Regions from separate parts of the Arthrobacter sp. Dra40 genome, predicted to be linked through region 3. Evidence: riboswitches for the same ligand, from Rfam matches in the RefSeq annotation. Region 3 holds a riboswitch; each other region holds the start of a gene.

Region 1 (3,932 bases), on a different contig from region 3:
CGGTGCCGCCGCTGTCCAATACCTTCATCTCCCTGGTCAAGGACACGTCCCTCGCCTCCCTGATCCTGGTCACCGAGGCATTCCGTGCGGCGCAGGAGATTGCCGCGTTCAGCCAGAAGTTCATGCTGCTTTACATAGAGGCCGCGGTTGTCTACTGGGTGTTCTGCCTGGTGCTGTCCGCCGGGCAGTCCCGACTGGAGAAGAGGCTGGAACGCTATGTCGCCCATTGACGGCCCTGCCGCTGCCGTGTCGCAGCCCGGCGCCGCAGCCGAGCCCGTGCTCTCCGTGGAGGGGCTGCGCAAATCCTTCGCCGACAACCAGGTGCTCAAGTCCATCGACCTGTCGGTCCAGGCCGGTGGCGTGCTGGCCCTGATCGGACCGTCCGGCTCCGGCAAGACCACCGTGCTACGTTGCCTCAACGGCTTGGAAACGCCCGACGGCGGACGAGTTGCCTTTTCGGGCGGCCCAGCCGTGGACTTCGGTTCGCCGGTGAACCGGAAACAGATCGCCGCGCTGCGTGACCGCAGCGCCATGGTGTTCCAGCACTACAACCTCTTTCCGCACATGACCGTGCTGCAAAACATCATTGAGGGTCCGGTCCAGGTGCAGAAGCGGCCCAAAGCCGAAGCTGTGCGCGAGGCCAGGTCGTTGCTGGACCGCGTCGGCCTCTCCGGCAAGGAAGACCAGTATCCGCATCAGCTCTCCGGCGGGCAGCAGCAGCGGGTCGGCATCGTCCGGGCGCTGGCGCTCAAGCCCTCGCTGCTGTTGTTCGACGAGCCCACCTCGGCGCTGGACCCGGAACTGGTCGGTGATGTGCTGCATGTGATCAAGGAGCTGGCCGACGAAGGCTGGACCATGGCCCTTGTCACCCACGAACTGGCCTTCGCCCGTGAAGTGGCCAGCGAAGTGGTGTTCATGGACGGCGGCGTGGTGGTGGAACGAGGGCACCCCGAACAGGTGCTGCGCGAACCGCAGGAAGAGCGGACCCGGCAGTTCGTCCACCGGCTGCTGAACCCCTTTTAGGCTGTGGAAAAAGCGCCTAAGGCAGCGACGGACCCCGGGGCGGCAGGGGCGGAATGACCGCCGCTGGCTGTTTCCGGTTAGGGCTGGGGGCGGCCACGGCCGGGCCTGGCGCGGACAAGGCCGGGGTGGCCTCGGCCGGGCCTGGCGCGGACACGTGGGCTCCTGCCGGCTGGAGTTGGCCGGGTTGCAGTGTGCGGAACCACGCGTCGTACCGCTGGTCAGCGCGCTTCGTGGCGCGGGAAACGCCTCCTGCCAACAGCGCGAAGCCTGCGATCGAGATCAGGGCGAACAGCACCGCAAGACCCGAATACACATCTGCGTCCGAGCTGTAAAACATGCTGGTGGCATCCAGGAACGACTCCCGGACTGCCGACGCTGACATCCAGGCACTCATCACCCCTCCCGCAACGAAGAGGACGGTGCCCCACATGGTCAGGGCAGCAGCTGGCGGAATATAGCGGTAGTTCATGCTTCCCACTATCGGGCTCCCGACCTGCCCCGTTACGTCCACCCTCTTCTTGTTCGGCATGGCCGCGGCCCGGCTGCCCGCCACAAGGCCGCGGGACGGCCCGGTCCTCCCTGCGTGCGGAACGCCACGCCGCCTTAAAATTCATCTGATGTCCATTGGGATGGCAGAATGTAAAGTTCCATGCACCGTTCCGCATGGCACGATCGTTCCGACTTGACGCTGCGTTCCCGCGCTTTCTCCTCTGCGGCAGTTTCCGGTCACGAAAGGCAGAACCATGGCCACTTCCTTGGCTCCCGCGTCCTGGGCCTCCAAGTCCTTGACGGCACACACGGCTTCCGAGGCCGACGACCTCCTCAATGCCGCGGTAGAAGAGCTGCAAAAAATCGCGGCCATCGACGGCGAGTGCGGCATCCTCGTTACCCGCACCGGCCCCGGGCAGTTCACCGTGGAACTGAGCGAGGACGTGCCCTACGGCATCACGCAGGAATCCCAGCTGGCCTAAAAGTCCGGCAGCCGGCTCCCTGCACCGGCTGCCGCGCTTTTGTGACGCCAGGCCAAGCCCCGGAATGAAGCGCCGGGCGGCCCCGGTGGGATAATTTCGCCCATGGCTCCAGCTATTGCGTACCAAGGTGAACCCGGTTCGAACTCCCACATGGCGTGCCTTGAGGTGCGCCCCGGCTGGGAGGCCGTGCCGTGCGCCAGCTTTGAGGACGCCTTCGCCGCCGTCACAAGCGGCACGGCCGAACTGGCCATGATTCCCATCGATAATTCAATCGCCGGCCGGGTAGCGGACATCCACGCGCTGTTGCCCAAGTCCACCCTGCAGATCGTGGAGGAGTTTTTCCTGCCGATCCGCTTCAGCCTCCTGGGCGTACCCGGAGCGACTGTGGAGCAGGCCCGCGAGGTGCATAGCCACATTCACGCGCTGGGCCAGTGCCGTAACCTCATCCGTCGGCTTGGCTTGACGCCGGTGATCGCCGGCGACACCGCCGGTTCGGCGCGCGAGGTGGCGGAGTGGAACGACCCGACCAAGGTCTCCCTGGCGCCGCCGATGGCTGCCGAGCTCTATGGCCTGGAGGTCTTCGCGGAAGAAGTCGAGGACGATCCCACGAACACCACCCGGTTTGTGGTGCTGGCCGACCGCCGGCCCGTACCGACCCGGGAGGAGCTGCCCGGTCCGGCCGTGACCAGCTTTGTTTTCCGGGTGCGGAACGTGCCGTCGGCCCTGTACAAAGCTCTCGGTGGGTTCGCCACCAACGGGATCAACATGACCCGGCTGGAGAGCTACATGGTGGGCGGCGAGTTCGCTGCCACCGTGTTCATGGTGGATGTGGAAGGCCACCCCGAAGATCAGGCAATGGTCCACGCCTTCGAGGAACTGGACTTCTTCACCACGGAAATCCGACTGCTGGGCGTCTACCCGGCGCACCCGTTCCGCCGGCGTACGGTCCGTGCCGGCGTCGACGGATCATGACATCTTGACGAACTGTTACCGGGGTTTGACGCGGCCCCCGTCCGGCTCTTAGCGTGGAAGCGAATCAAGAGCGCCAACTGCACAGCCCTGGCTGGTTGGCCGGCAACCCTCTACCGTAGCGGGGTGCTCCAGGTGATGATTCGGCCCGCCGGGTTTGTCGGCGAGCAAGTACGCGTACTCCCCGCAGCAGCGGATGCGCCCTAGCTTCAAGGACGGCCATGTCGCTCCATTATGACCTGACACCCAATACCCTCCGCTCCGCCTTCGGCCGCTTCCCGTCGGGCATCGCCGCACTGTGCGCGATCGTCGACGGCGCGCCCCAAGGCATCGTCGCTTCTTCCTTCACGGTCGGGGTTTCGCTCGAGCCGCCGCTGGTCATGTTTGCCGTGCAGAATACGTCCCGCACCTGGCCTTTGCTCCGCGGGGCAGAACGAATCGGCGTCTCGGTGCTGGGCACGGAGCACGACGGCGTCTGCCGCCAGATCGCCTCGAAGAACGGCGACCGTTTCGCCGGCCTCAGCCTGCACAGCACCGACCCGGGAGCCCTCTTTCTGAACGACGCGGCGCTGTGGCTGGACTGCTCAGTGCACCAAGAAGTTCCGGCCGGTGATCACCACGTCGTGCTGCTGGAGGTGCACGGCTTGTCCACCCATGACGGTACTCATGAGCCGCTGGTTTTCCACGACTCCGTCTTCCGGCGGCTGAAGCAGCCCGTCCTCGTCTAGAGACCAGGTCTGGGCGCGGGAGAAGCGGAAGGCTCAGGGCAGGGGACGCCCGCGTGCCGCCACCCACAGGGCGTACCATTCCTGGCGCGTCATCGCCTCCCCGACTGCCTCTGCCTCGGCGCAGGCCCTGATCCGGTCAGGGCTGCTGGTACCCACGACAGGGCGGATGCCCGCCGGATGGCGCAGCAGCCAGCCCAGCACCACGGCTTCCAAAGTGCAGCCCTTGTCCTTGGCAAGTTCG
Region 2 (3,932 bases), on a different contig from region 3:
AGCGGCCGTGAAGGACTGCTCCGACTGGTCCAACCTTCCACAGGCTGACATCGCGCGCGGCTTGGAAGCCGGCGGCCACGACGGACTCGAACGGACCGAAGCCGAGGGCGTACAGCTCTGGTATTCCCCGGCCGCCGGAACAGCCGGAAGTACGGCCGTTGCCAATGATGAACTGCCCCGGGCTGACCTGATCCAGTGCTACGACGAATATGTGATGGGCTACTCCAAGACCCGCGGCTATCTCGACGGCGCTGCCCCGGCAGCTCTCAGTAGTACGGTGCCGATGCACGTGCTGCTGCTGGACGGGAAGATGGTGGCCAACTGGAAACACGTGCTCGGGCCCGGCGCGGCGCAGCTGCGGCTCAGGCCGCTGCGGTCATTCACTGAGTCGGAGCGACACGCCGTGGGCTTGGCCGTGGAACGCTACGCAGCATTTCTGCGGCGGCCGGTCACGATCGAACTGATCTGACGTCCCGTTCAACCTGATCCGATGCCCCGCTCGATGTGGCTTGACCGTCCCCTCAACCTCATCCCGGACACGGGCGGGGATCCGCCCTGATGGCGGACCCCGCCGTCGTACTCATGCAGCTTTCAGGTTGGCGGGACGAACCATTAGGCGGGCGCGAAGAACGCCTCGGTGAGGGCCTCATGCAGCTGGTGGATATCGGTGAGGAAGCCGTCGTGGCCCAGCGGCGTTTCAATGGTGTGGACCTTGACTGCCCCGGGCAGCGCCTCGGCCAGCTGCCGCGACTGTTCGGGAAAGTACAGGCGATCGGAATCCACGGCGGCGATGAAGAACTGCGTTTCGGTGAGGCCGCCGAGCGTCTGCTCGAGTGAGCCCCGGCCCCGGGCAATGTCGTGGCTGACCAGGGCCTCGGTGAGCAGGATGTAGCTGTTGGCGTCAAAGCGCGCGACGAGCTTGTCCGCTTGGTAGTCGAGGTAGCTTTCCACTGCATAGCGGCCACGTGCGGACGGCGTGATACCGCCGAACGGCTGCTCCTCCGCCTGCGGCCTGCGTCCGAACCGGTACTCCAGCTCCGGCTCTGCGCGGTAGTTGATGTGCGCAATGCGCCGGGCAATGCCGAGTCCGGCCTCGGGAGCAGGACCGTCGTAAAAGTCGCCGCCGGCGAAGTGCGGGTCCAGCCGGATGGCGGCGACCTGCGCCTGCGCGAAGGCAATTTGCTCAGCGGTGCTCGCGGCGCCGCACGACAGGACTGCGCACCGGGCTGTGCGCTCCGGGAACGTTACCGCCCATTCAAGCGCGCGGGCGCCACCCATCGACCCGCCGAGTACTGTGTGCCAGCGCCGGATGCCCAGCGCGTCGGCCAGGCGCGCTTCGGCCCGGACCGAATCGCGGATCGTGACGAACGGAAACCGTGACCCCCACGGTGTCCCGTCCGGCGCGGGGGACGCGGGGCCGGTGGAGCCGTAGCAGCCGCCAACCATGTTGGCGGCCACTACGAAATAGCGCTCCGTGTCGATCGTGGCACCGGGACCCACCAGATCATCCCACCAGCCGTCCTCGTCGGAGTAACCGCGCGCGACATGCGTGCTGCCGGTCAGGGCGTGTTCGATCAGGACAGCGTTGGACGCGTCCGCATTCAAGGTGCCCCAGGTTTCATAGCCGAGGACCACCTCGGGCAGATAGCCGCCGGCCTCCAGTTCCAGGGCGCCAAGAGGCATCCGGCGCAGAAGGCCGTCCGTCGCCTGTTCCACCAGTTCCTGCGGTTGCACTATCGTCACGCTGCGCTCTACCTGCTTGCCTAGTCGTCCGCACCCTTGGCGGCGCGGAAACCGGCCTCCAGGTCGGCGATGATGTCGTTGACGTTCTCGATGCCCACCGACAGCCGGACCAGCCCGTCCGTCACCCCGGCGGCGAGCCGCTCCGAGGCCGAGAGCTGGGCGTGGGTGGTCGACGCCGGGTGGATCACCAGCGAGCGGACATCGCCCAGGTTGGCCACGTGCGAATGCAGTTCAAGGCCGTCCACAAAGCGCTTGCCGGCTTCGATGCCGCCCTTGATCTCGAAGGAAACGATGGCGCCGGTGCCCTTCGGACCGTACTTGCGGCCGCGGTCGTACCACGGGCTCGAGGGCAGGCCGAGGTACGCGACGGAGGTAACGTCGTCGTGCCCTTCCAGGAATTCGGCGACCTTCTGCGCGTTCGCCACGTGCCGCTCCACGCGCAGGCTCAGCGTCTCCAGTCCCTGGGCGATCAGGAACGCATTGAACGGCGAAATGGCGGACCCCAGATCGCGCAGCAACTGCACCCTGGCCTTGAGGATGTAGGCCAGGTTGGCACCCAAGGCACCGTTGACCCCCAGGTCGCGGGCGAAGATCAACCCGTTGTAGGTCTCGTCCGGAGTGTTGAAGCCCGGGAACTTGCCGGGGTCCGCGGCGAAGTCGAAGGTGCCGCCATCCACGATCACCCCGCCGATGGCGGTCCCGTGGCCGCCGAGGTACTTGGTGGCCGAATGGAGCACGATGTCAGCACCCCACTCAATCGGGCGGATCAGGTACGGGGTTGCCAACGTGTTATCGACAATCAGCGGCACACCGTTCTCATGGGCGATGGCGCTGACGCCCTCCAGGTCCAGCACGTCCTGGCGCGGATTGGAGACGACCTCGCCGAAGAACGCTTTGGTGTTCGGTTTCACAGCGTCGCGCCACTGCTGCAGGTTGTCCGGATCCTCGACGAAGGTGACGTCGATGCCGAACTTGGGCAGCGTGGTGCGGAGCAGGTTGTAGGTGCCGCCGTACAGGCTGGGACTGGCCACGATATGGTCGCCGGCCTCGGCGAGGTTCAGGATGGAGAAGGTTGATGCTGCCTGTCCCGAGGCGAGCAGCAGGGCGCCGACGCCGCCTTCGAGGTTCGCGATCCGGGTCTCGACTGCCTCGCTGGTGGGGTTGCCGATCCTGGTGTAGATAGGCGACAGTTCGGACAAGGCAAAGCGGTCCGCGGCGCTCTGCGTGCTGGGGAAGACGAACGAGGTTGTCTGGTAGATCGGCAGGGCCCGGGCGCCTGTTGCGGCATCCGGCTCCTGGCCTACGTGAATCTGACGGGTCTCAAAGGACCAATCTGCAGTGGACATGGTGCAACTCCTTCAGTGGAAGGGGTCATCCGGGATCCGGCCGTGCCGGCATGTCTATCCCGGGTGTGACCCGCGCTTGCGCACCGCCTCATGGCGGCTGCCTGGTCTTCACCCGGGGCACCCCACGCGGTTGGAGGGTTGCCGGCCAGCAAACCGGGGTTTCACGCTGGCACTCATGACCTGCTTCCAGTGTCCGTGGCCAGGCGTCCAGCCGCAAGAATGTGACACCTTATGACCGGCCGCGGCACAGCCTTTCCCCGCATCGTGGGGGCGGGCGCGGCTGGGCCGCTCCCCGCACTTTGGGGCGCGCACGGCAGAGCTTCTCCCCTGTTTGAGGCCGTGCCATGGCTGCCCGCTTTGCTCATGACCTATGGTGAAGAGCCGCAGCGACAACCGAGTGACTTAGGTCACCCTAAGTCGAGAGCGGGTTCACAAAGTGCCAAGATATAGCCATGCGCTTCGACCATGTTTCCTATGCTGCTGAACCCGACGGTCTGGCTGCCACTTCAGAGCGGATAGCCGCAGCTCTGGGCATCGACGCAGTCAAGGGCGGGGTGCATCCCCGCTTCGGCACCCGCAATATGATCTTCCCCCTCACCGACCACCACTACCTGGAGGTCGTGGAGGTCCTGGACCACCCCGCGTCGGACAAGGCCCCCTTCGGCCAGGCGGTCCGTGCACGGTCCGAAGCCGGCGGCGGCTGGATGGGTTGGTGCGTGGAGGTCGGGGATCTGACCCCGTTCGAAGAACGACTGGGCCGCCACGCCGTGCCCGGCAACCGCAAGTTCCCGGACGGGCAGGAATTGAGCTGGCAGCAGATCGGCATCAAGGGCTTGATCGCCG
Region 3 (3,932 bases):
CGTGGGGCACCAGTCGCCCGGACTGTGGCGCCACCCGCAGGACAAGTCCGCCACCTACAACACCATCGGCTACTGGACGCATCTGGCCAAGGTGCTGGAGAAGGGCCTGTTCGACGGCCTGTTCATTGCCGACGTGCTCGGCACCTACGACGTCTTTGGTTCGTCCAACGAGACGACGCTGCGGGCCGGCACGCAGGTCCCGGTGAATGATCCGTTCATGTTGGTGTCCGCCATGGCAGCGGTCACCGAGAACCTCGGTTTCGGTGTCACCGCGGGCACCGCCTATGAGCACCCGTACCCGTTTGCCCGCCGCCTGGCCACGCTGGACCACCTGACCAACGGCCGCGTCGGCTGGAACGTGGTGACCGGCTACCTGCCCTCGGCCGCCCGCAACATGGGCCAGGAAGACCAGTTGGAGCACGACGAGCGTTACAACCACGCCGACGAATACCTCGAGGTCATCTACAAGCTGCTCGAGGGTTCGTGGGAAGACGACGCGGTGGTCAAGGACCGCGAGTCAGGCGTTTTCACCGACCCCGCGAAGGTCCACGAAATCCGCCACGAGGGCAAGTACTTCAAGGTGCCGGGGATCGCGATCACCGAGCCGAGCCCGCAGCGCACCCCGGTGATCTTCCAGGCGGGCGCCTCCAAGCGCGGCACCCAGTTCGCCGCGGAGAACGCCGAAGCCGTGTTCGTCACCTGCCCCACTAAGGAAATGCTCGCGGCGGCGGTGAAGAAGATCCGCGACGCCGCTGAGGCCGCTGGCCGGGGCCGCTACGACGTCCGCATTTACGCCATGCAGACCGTGGTGACCGGGCCGGACGACGCCACCGCCCAGGCCAAGTTCGAGGATTATAAGTCCTACGCGGACGTCAACGGCGCGCTGGCCCTGATTTCGGGCTGGATGGGCGTGGACCTGTCCACCTACGGCCCGGACGACGTGATCGGCGAGAACGTGAAGTCCAACGCCATTCAGTCCTCGGTGGAAACCTTCCAGAAGGCCTCCGGCGACAGCGGCAAGCCATGGACCATCCGCCAACTGGCCGAATGGGTCGGCGTCGGCGGCTTCGGCCCGATCACGGTCGGTTCCGGCAAGGACGTGGCAGCCAAGTTGGTGGAGTGGGTCGAAGAGACCGACGTGGACGGCTTCAACCTGGCCTACGCCATCACCCCGGGCACGTTCGAGGACATCGTAGAATACGTGGTGCCGGAGCTGCAGAAGCTGGGCGCCTACCCCACGGAGTACGCGCCGGGCACGCTGCGCAACAAGCTCTTCGGCCGCGGCGACAAGCTGCCGGAGAGTCACAAGGCTGCTGGCTTCCGGCTGCACAACTCCCTGGTCCGCTGACCTCAGCGGTCAGCTGAGAACCAACTGAACCACGACGGCGGTGCGCCGCCCCTCGCGGGGCCGGCCCACCGCCGTCGGGAAAAACCATCCAGAGCGGCTGAGAGATCTGGCTCGATGACGCCGCAGCAACCCCGGCAACTGCCGCACGGTGCTAACGCCAGGACCGATGGAGAACCCGGGCCGGAACGGAGCCGGCTGCGTTATTTCTGCGCGCCGTGATCGGCTGTGCCCGGGGCTCCCCGACCTTGAGGAGCAGCATGAAACGTCATACCGCGGGCGGCCCGCAATGATTGAAATCCGTAATCTGTACAAAAGCTTTGGCACCCGGCACGGGACGGTCGAGGTACTCAAGGGCATCGACCTGACCATCGAGCAGGGGGCGATCACCGCCATCGTCGGCTCTTCCGGCGCCGGCAAGACCACCCTCTCCCATTGCATCTCGCTGTTGGAAAAGCCCACTTCCGGCCAGGTGCTGGTGGACGGCCGCGATCTGTCTGCGCTCTCCGGTCAGGCGCTGCGCAGCGAACGCCGCGCCATCGGCACCATCTTTCAGCACTCGGCGCTGCTGCGCCGGATGACGGTGGCCGAGAATGTTGCGCTGCCGCTGCGCAACCTGGGCGTGGTGCACGCCCAGATGGAGGACCGCGTGGCCGAACTGCTGGACCGTGTGGGCCTGCTGCACAAGGCCAACGCCTACCCCGGCCAGCTGTCCGGCGGCCAGAAGCAGCGGGTCGGCATCGCCCGGGCGCTGGCACTTCGGCCCCGGATCCTGCTCTCCGACGAATCGACGTCCGGCCTGGACCCTGAATCCACCCAGCAGATCCTGGACCTGTTGGACGACGTCCGCACTGAGCTGGGGCTGTCCGTCATCCTGATCACTCATGAGATGGACGTGGTGCGCCACGTCGCTGACCAGGTCGCCGTGCTGTCCGGCGGCCGGGTTTCGGAGTACGGGCCGATCGGCGCGCTTGTGGCCGACCCGGCCTCGGGCGCCGGGCGCCAACTGCTGCCCGTGCGGGCGCTGCCCCTGCCGGCCGGCTTCGACTACGCGCTGTCCCTCTCCTACCGGCACGGCCCGGTGGACCCGGAATGGCTGACGCGGCTGTCCACCGGCCTGAGTGTGCGAGTGGCGCTGCTAGGAGGTTCGGTGGAAGCTCATGGCGAATCCGTCTTGGGCCGCGCCGAAATCGGTGTCGCCGGCCGCCCGGAGGCCGAGGTCCGCGCCTATCTGGAGCAGCTGGGCCTGGTCGCGGAACCGCGGGCGGCAGGCATCGCACGGCCGACTGTGCCGCCGTCTGCCGTGAACGAACACGCAAGGAACGAGAAAATCGAGGTTCGCGCATGAGGCCCGCCGAAACCGCAGCCGTGGGGCTGGACACGCCCTGGACGGACTTGCCCGCCCTGCTGCTGCCGGCCTACGGCGAAACCTGGGCGATGGTCGGCATTGTGATGGCCCTGGTGATTCTGGTCGGCGGAGCCACCGGCGTGCTGCTGTACAACACTGACGGCCGCGGGCTGTTTCCGCGGCCGCGCCTGCACGGTGTGGTCAGCTGGCTGGTCAACATGGGACGCTCGCTGCCGTTCCTGGTGCTGATGGCAGCGATCATCCCGCTGACCAAGTGGGTGACCGGAACGACCATCGGCATTGCCGCGGCTGTGGTCCCGATGACGCTGGCCGGCATTCCGTTCTTCGCCCGCCTGGTGCAGAACGCGCTGAACGACCTGCCGCGCGAAAACATGGCCGTGGGCCTGGTCACCGGCAGCTCCACCGGGCAGATCATCCTCCAGACTCAGCTGCGCGAGGCGCTGCCGGGCCTGACCTCGGCGATCACGCTGAACACCATTTCGATGATCGAATACTCCGCCATTGCCGGAACGATCGGCGCCGGCGGCATCGGCTACTTGGCGGTCACCTACGGCTACCAGCGGTTCGACACCCATGTCATGGCTGCCACCATCGTTGTCCTCATCATCACGGTCCAGCTGGTGCAGTTCGCCGGCGACCGCATCTCCCGCGCGTTGCTGCGCCCCTAGCTTCCCCTTGACATCCAGGAGCATCACATCATGAGTACCCCTTCCGCCGGGTCCGGCCACGACCACGGCTTCACACTGCGCAAACAGTCGACCGCCCTGCCATGGAGCATTGCGGCGGTCGCCGCCGTCGTCGCCTTGGTTCTGGGACTGCTGCTGGTGCAGCAGCAGTCCCGGCCGGCCATCGCCGCCGCGGCCGACGGCGAGGTCACCTCGCCACTGAAGGTTCACTTTGAACCGGCGATGGCCGGCGAGGAGAAGATCCTCAAGTTCGTCGCCGAGGAGATCTCGCCGGACTACGGTGTCGAGATCGAGGCCGTGGGGCTGCAGGACCCGATCCAGGCGAATCGCGCCGTGGCCGAGGGCCAGTTCCACGCCACCATTTTCGAGCACCAGTGGTACATGCAGCAGTCGGCGGATGCCAGCGGCGTTGAACTGACGCCTACGGTGGAGCTCTTCCAGTGGGGCTTCGGGCTGTACTCCACCCGCTACGAGTCGATCGAGAGTCTGCCCCGGGGTGCGGTCCTGCTGCTTCCGAACGATGCGGCCAATC

What was found. A riboswitch is a leader RNA that binds a small molecule or an ion and turns the genes downstream of it on or off. The one in region 3 is predicted to bind S-adenosylmethionine.
Region 1: it holds a riboswitch for S-adenosylmethionine, as region 3 does, so the genes downstream of both, AC5RWT_RS13345 (flavin reductase family protein) here and AC5RWT_RS17320 (methionine ABC transporter ATP-binding protein) in region 3, are expected to answer to the same signal.
Region 2: it holds a riboswitch for S-adenosylmethionine, as region 3 does, so the genes downstream of both, AC5RWT_RS31890 (bifunctional o-acetylhomoserine/o-acetylserine sulfhydrylase) here and AC5RWT_RS17320 (methionine ABC transporter ATP-binding protein) in region 3, are expected to answer to the same signal.

Annotation. Positions count from the first base shown of each region.
Region 1 covers NZ_JBNHHB010000025.1:48,904-52,835, forward strand. Annotated here, with positions in the region: gene AC5RWT_RS13320 (amino acid ABC transporter permease) at 1-230, shown strand, start outside; gene AC5RWT_RS13325 (amino acid ABC transporter ATP-binding protein) at 217-1,023, shown strand; gene AC5RWT_RS13330 (hypothetical protein) at 1,040-1,492, opposite strand; gene AC5RWT_RS13335 (hypothetical protein) at 1,767-1,994, shown strand; gene AC5RWT_RS13340 (prephenate dehydratase) at 2,097-2,966, shown strand; SAM riboswitch class IV at 3,029-3,143, shown strand; gene AC5RWT_RS13345 (flavin reductase family protein) at 3,185-3,691, shown strand; gene AC5RWT_RS13350 (aldo/keto reductase) at 3,725-3,932, opposite strand, start outside.
Region 2 covers NZ_JBNHHB010000224.1:18-3,949, reverse strand. Annotated here, with positions in the region: gene AC5RWT_RS31900 (winged helix DNA-binding domain-containing protein) at 1-469, shown strand, start outside; gene metX (homoserine O-acetyltransferase MetX) at 613-1,683, opposite strand; gene AC5RWT_RS31890 (bifunctional o-acetylhomoserine/o-acetylserine sulfhydrylase) at 1,764-3,089, opposite strand; SAM riboswitch class IV at 3,157-3,270, opposite strand; partial or broken gene AC5RWT_RS31885 (VOC family protein) at 3,542-3,932, shown strand, end outside.
Region 3 covers NZ_JBNHHB010000042.1:5,980-9,911, reverse strand. Annotated here, with positions in the region: gene AC5RWT_RS17325 (LLM class flavin-dependent oxidoreductase) at 1-1,348, shown strand, start outside; SAM riboswitch class I at 1,430-1,521, shown strand; gene AC5RWT_RS17320 (methionine ABC transporter ATP-binding protein) at 1,635-2,693, shown strand; gene AC5RWT_RS17315 (methionine ABC transporter permease) at 2,690-3,382, shown strand; gene AC5RWT_RS17310 (MetQ/NlpA family ABC transporter substrate-binding protein) at 3,413-3,932, shown strand, end outside.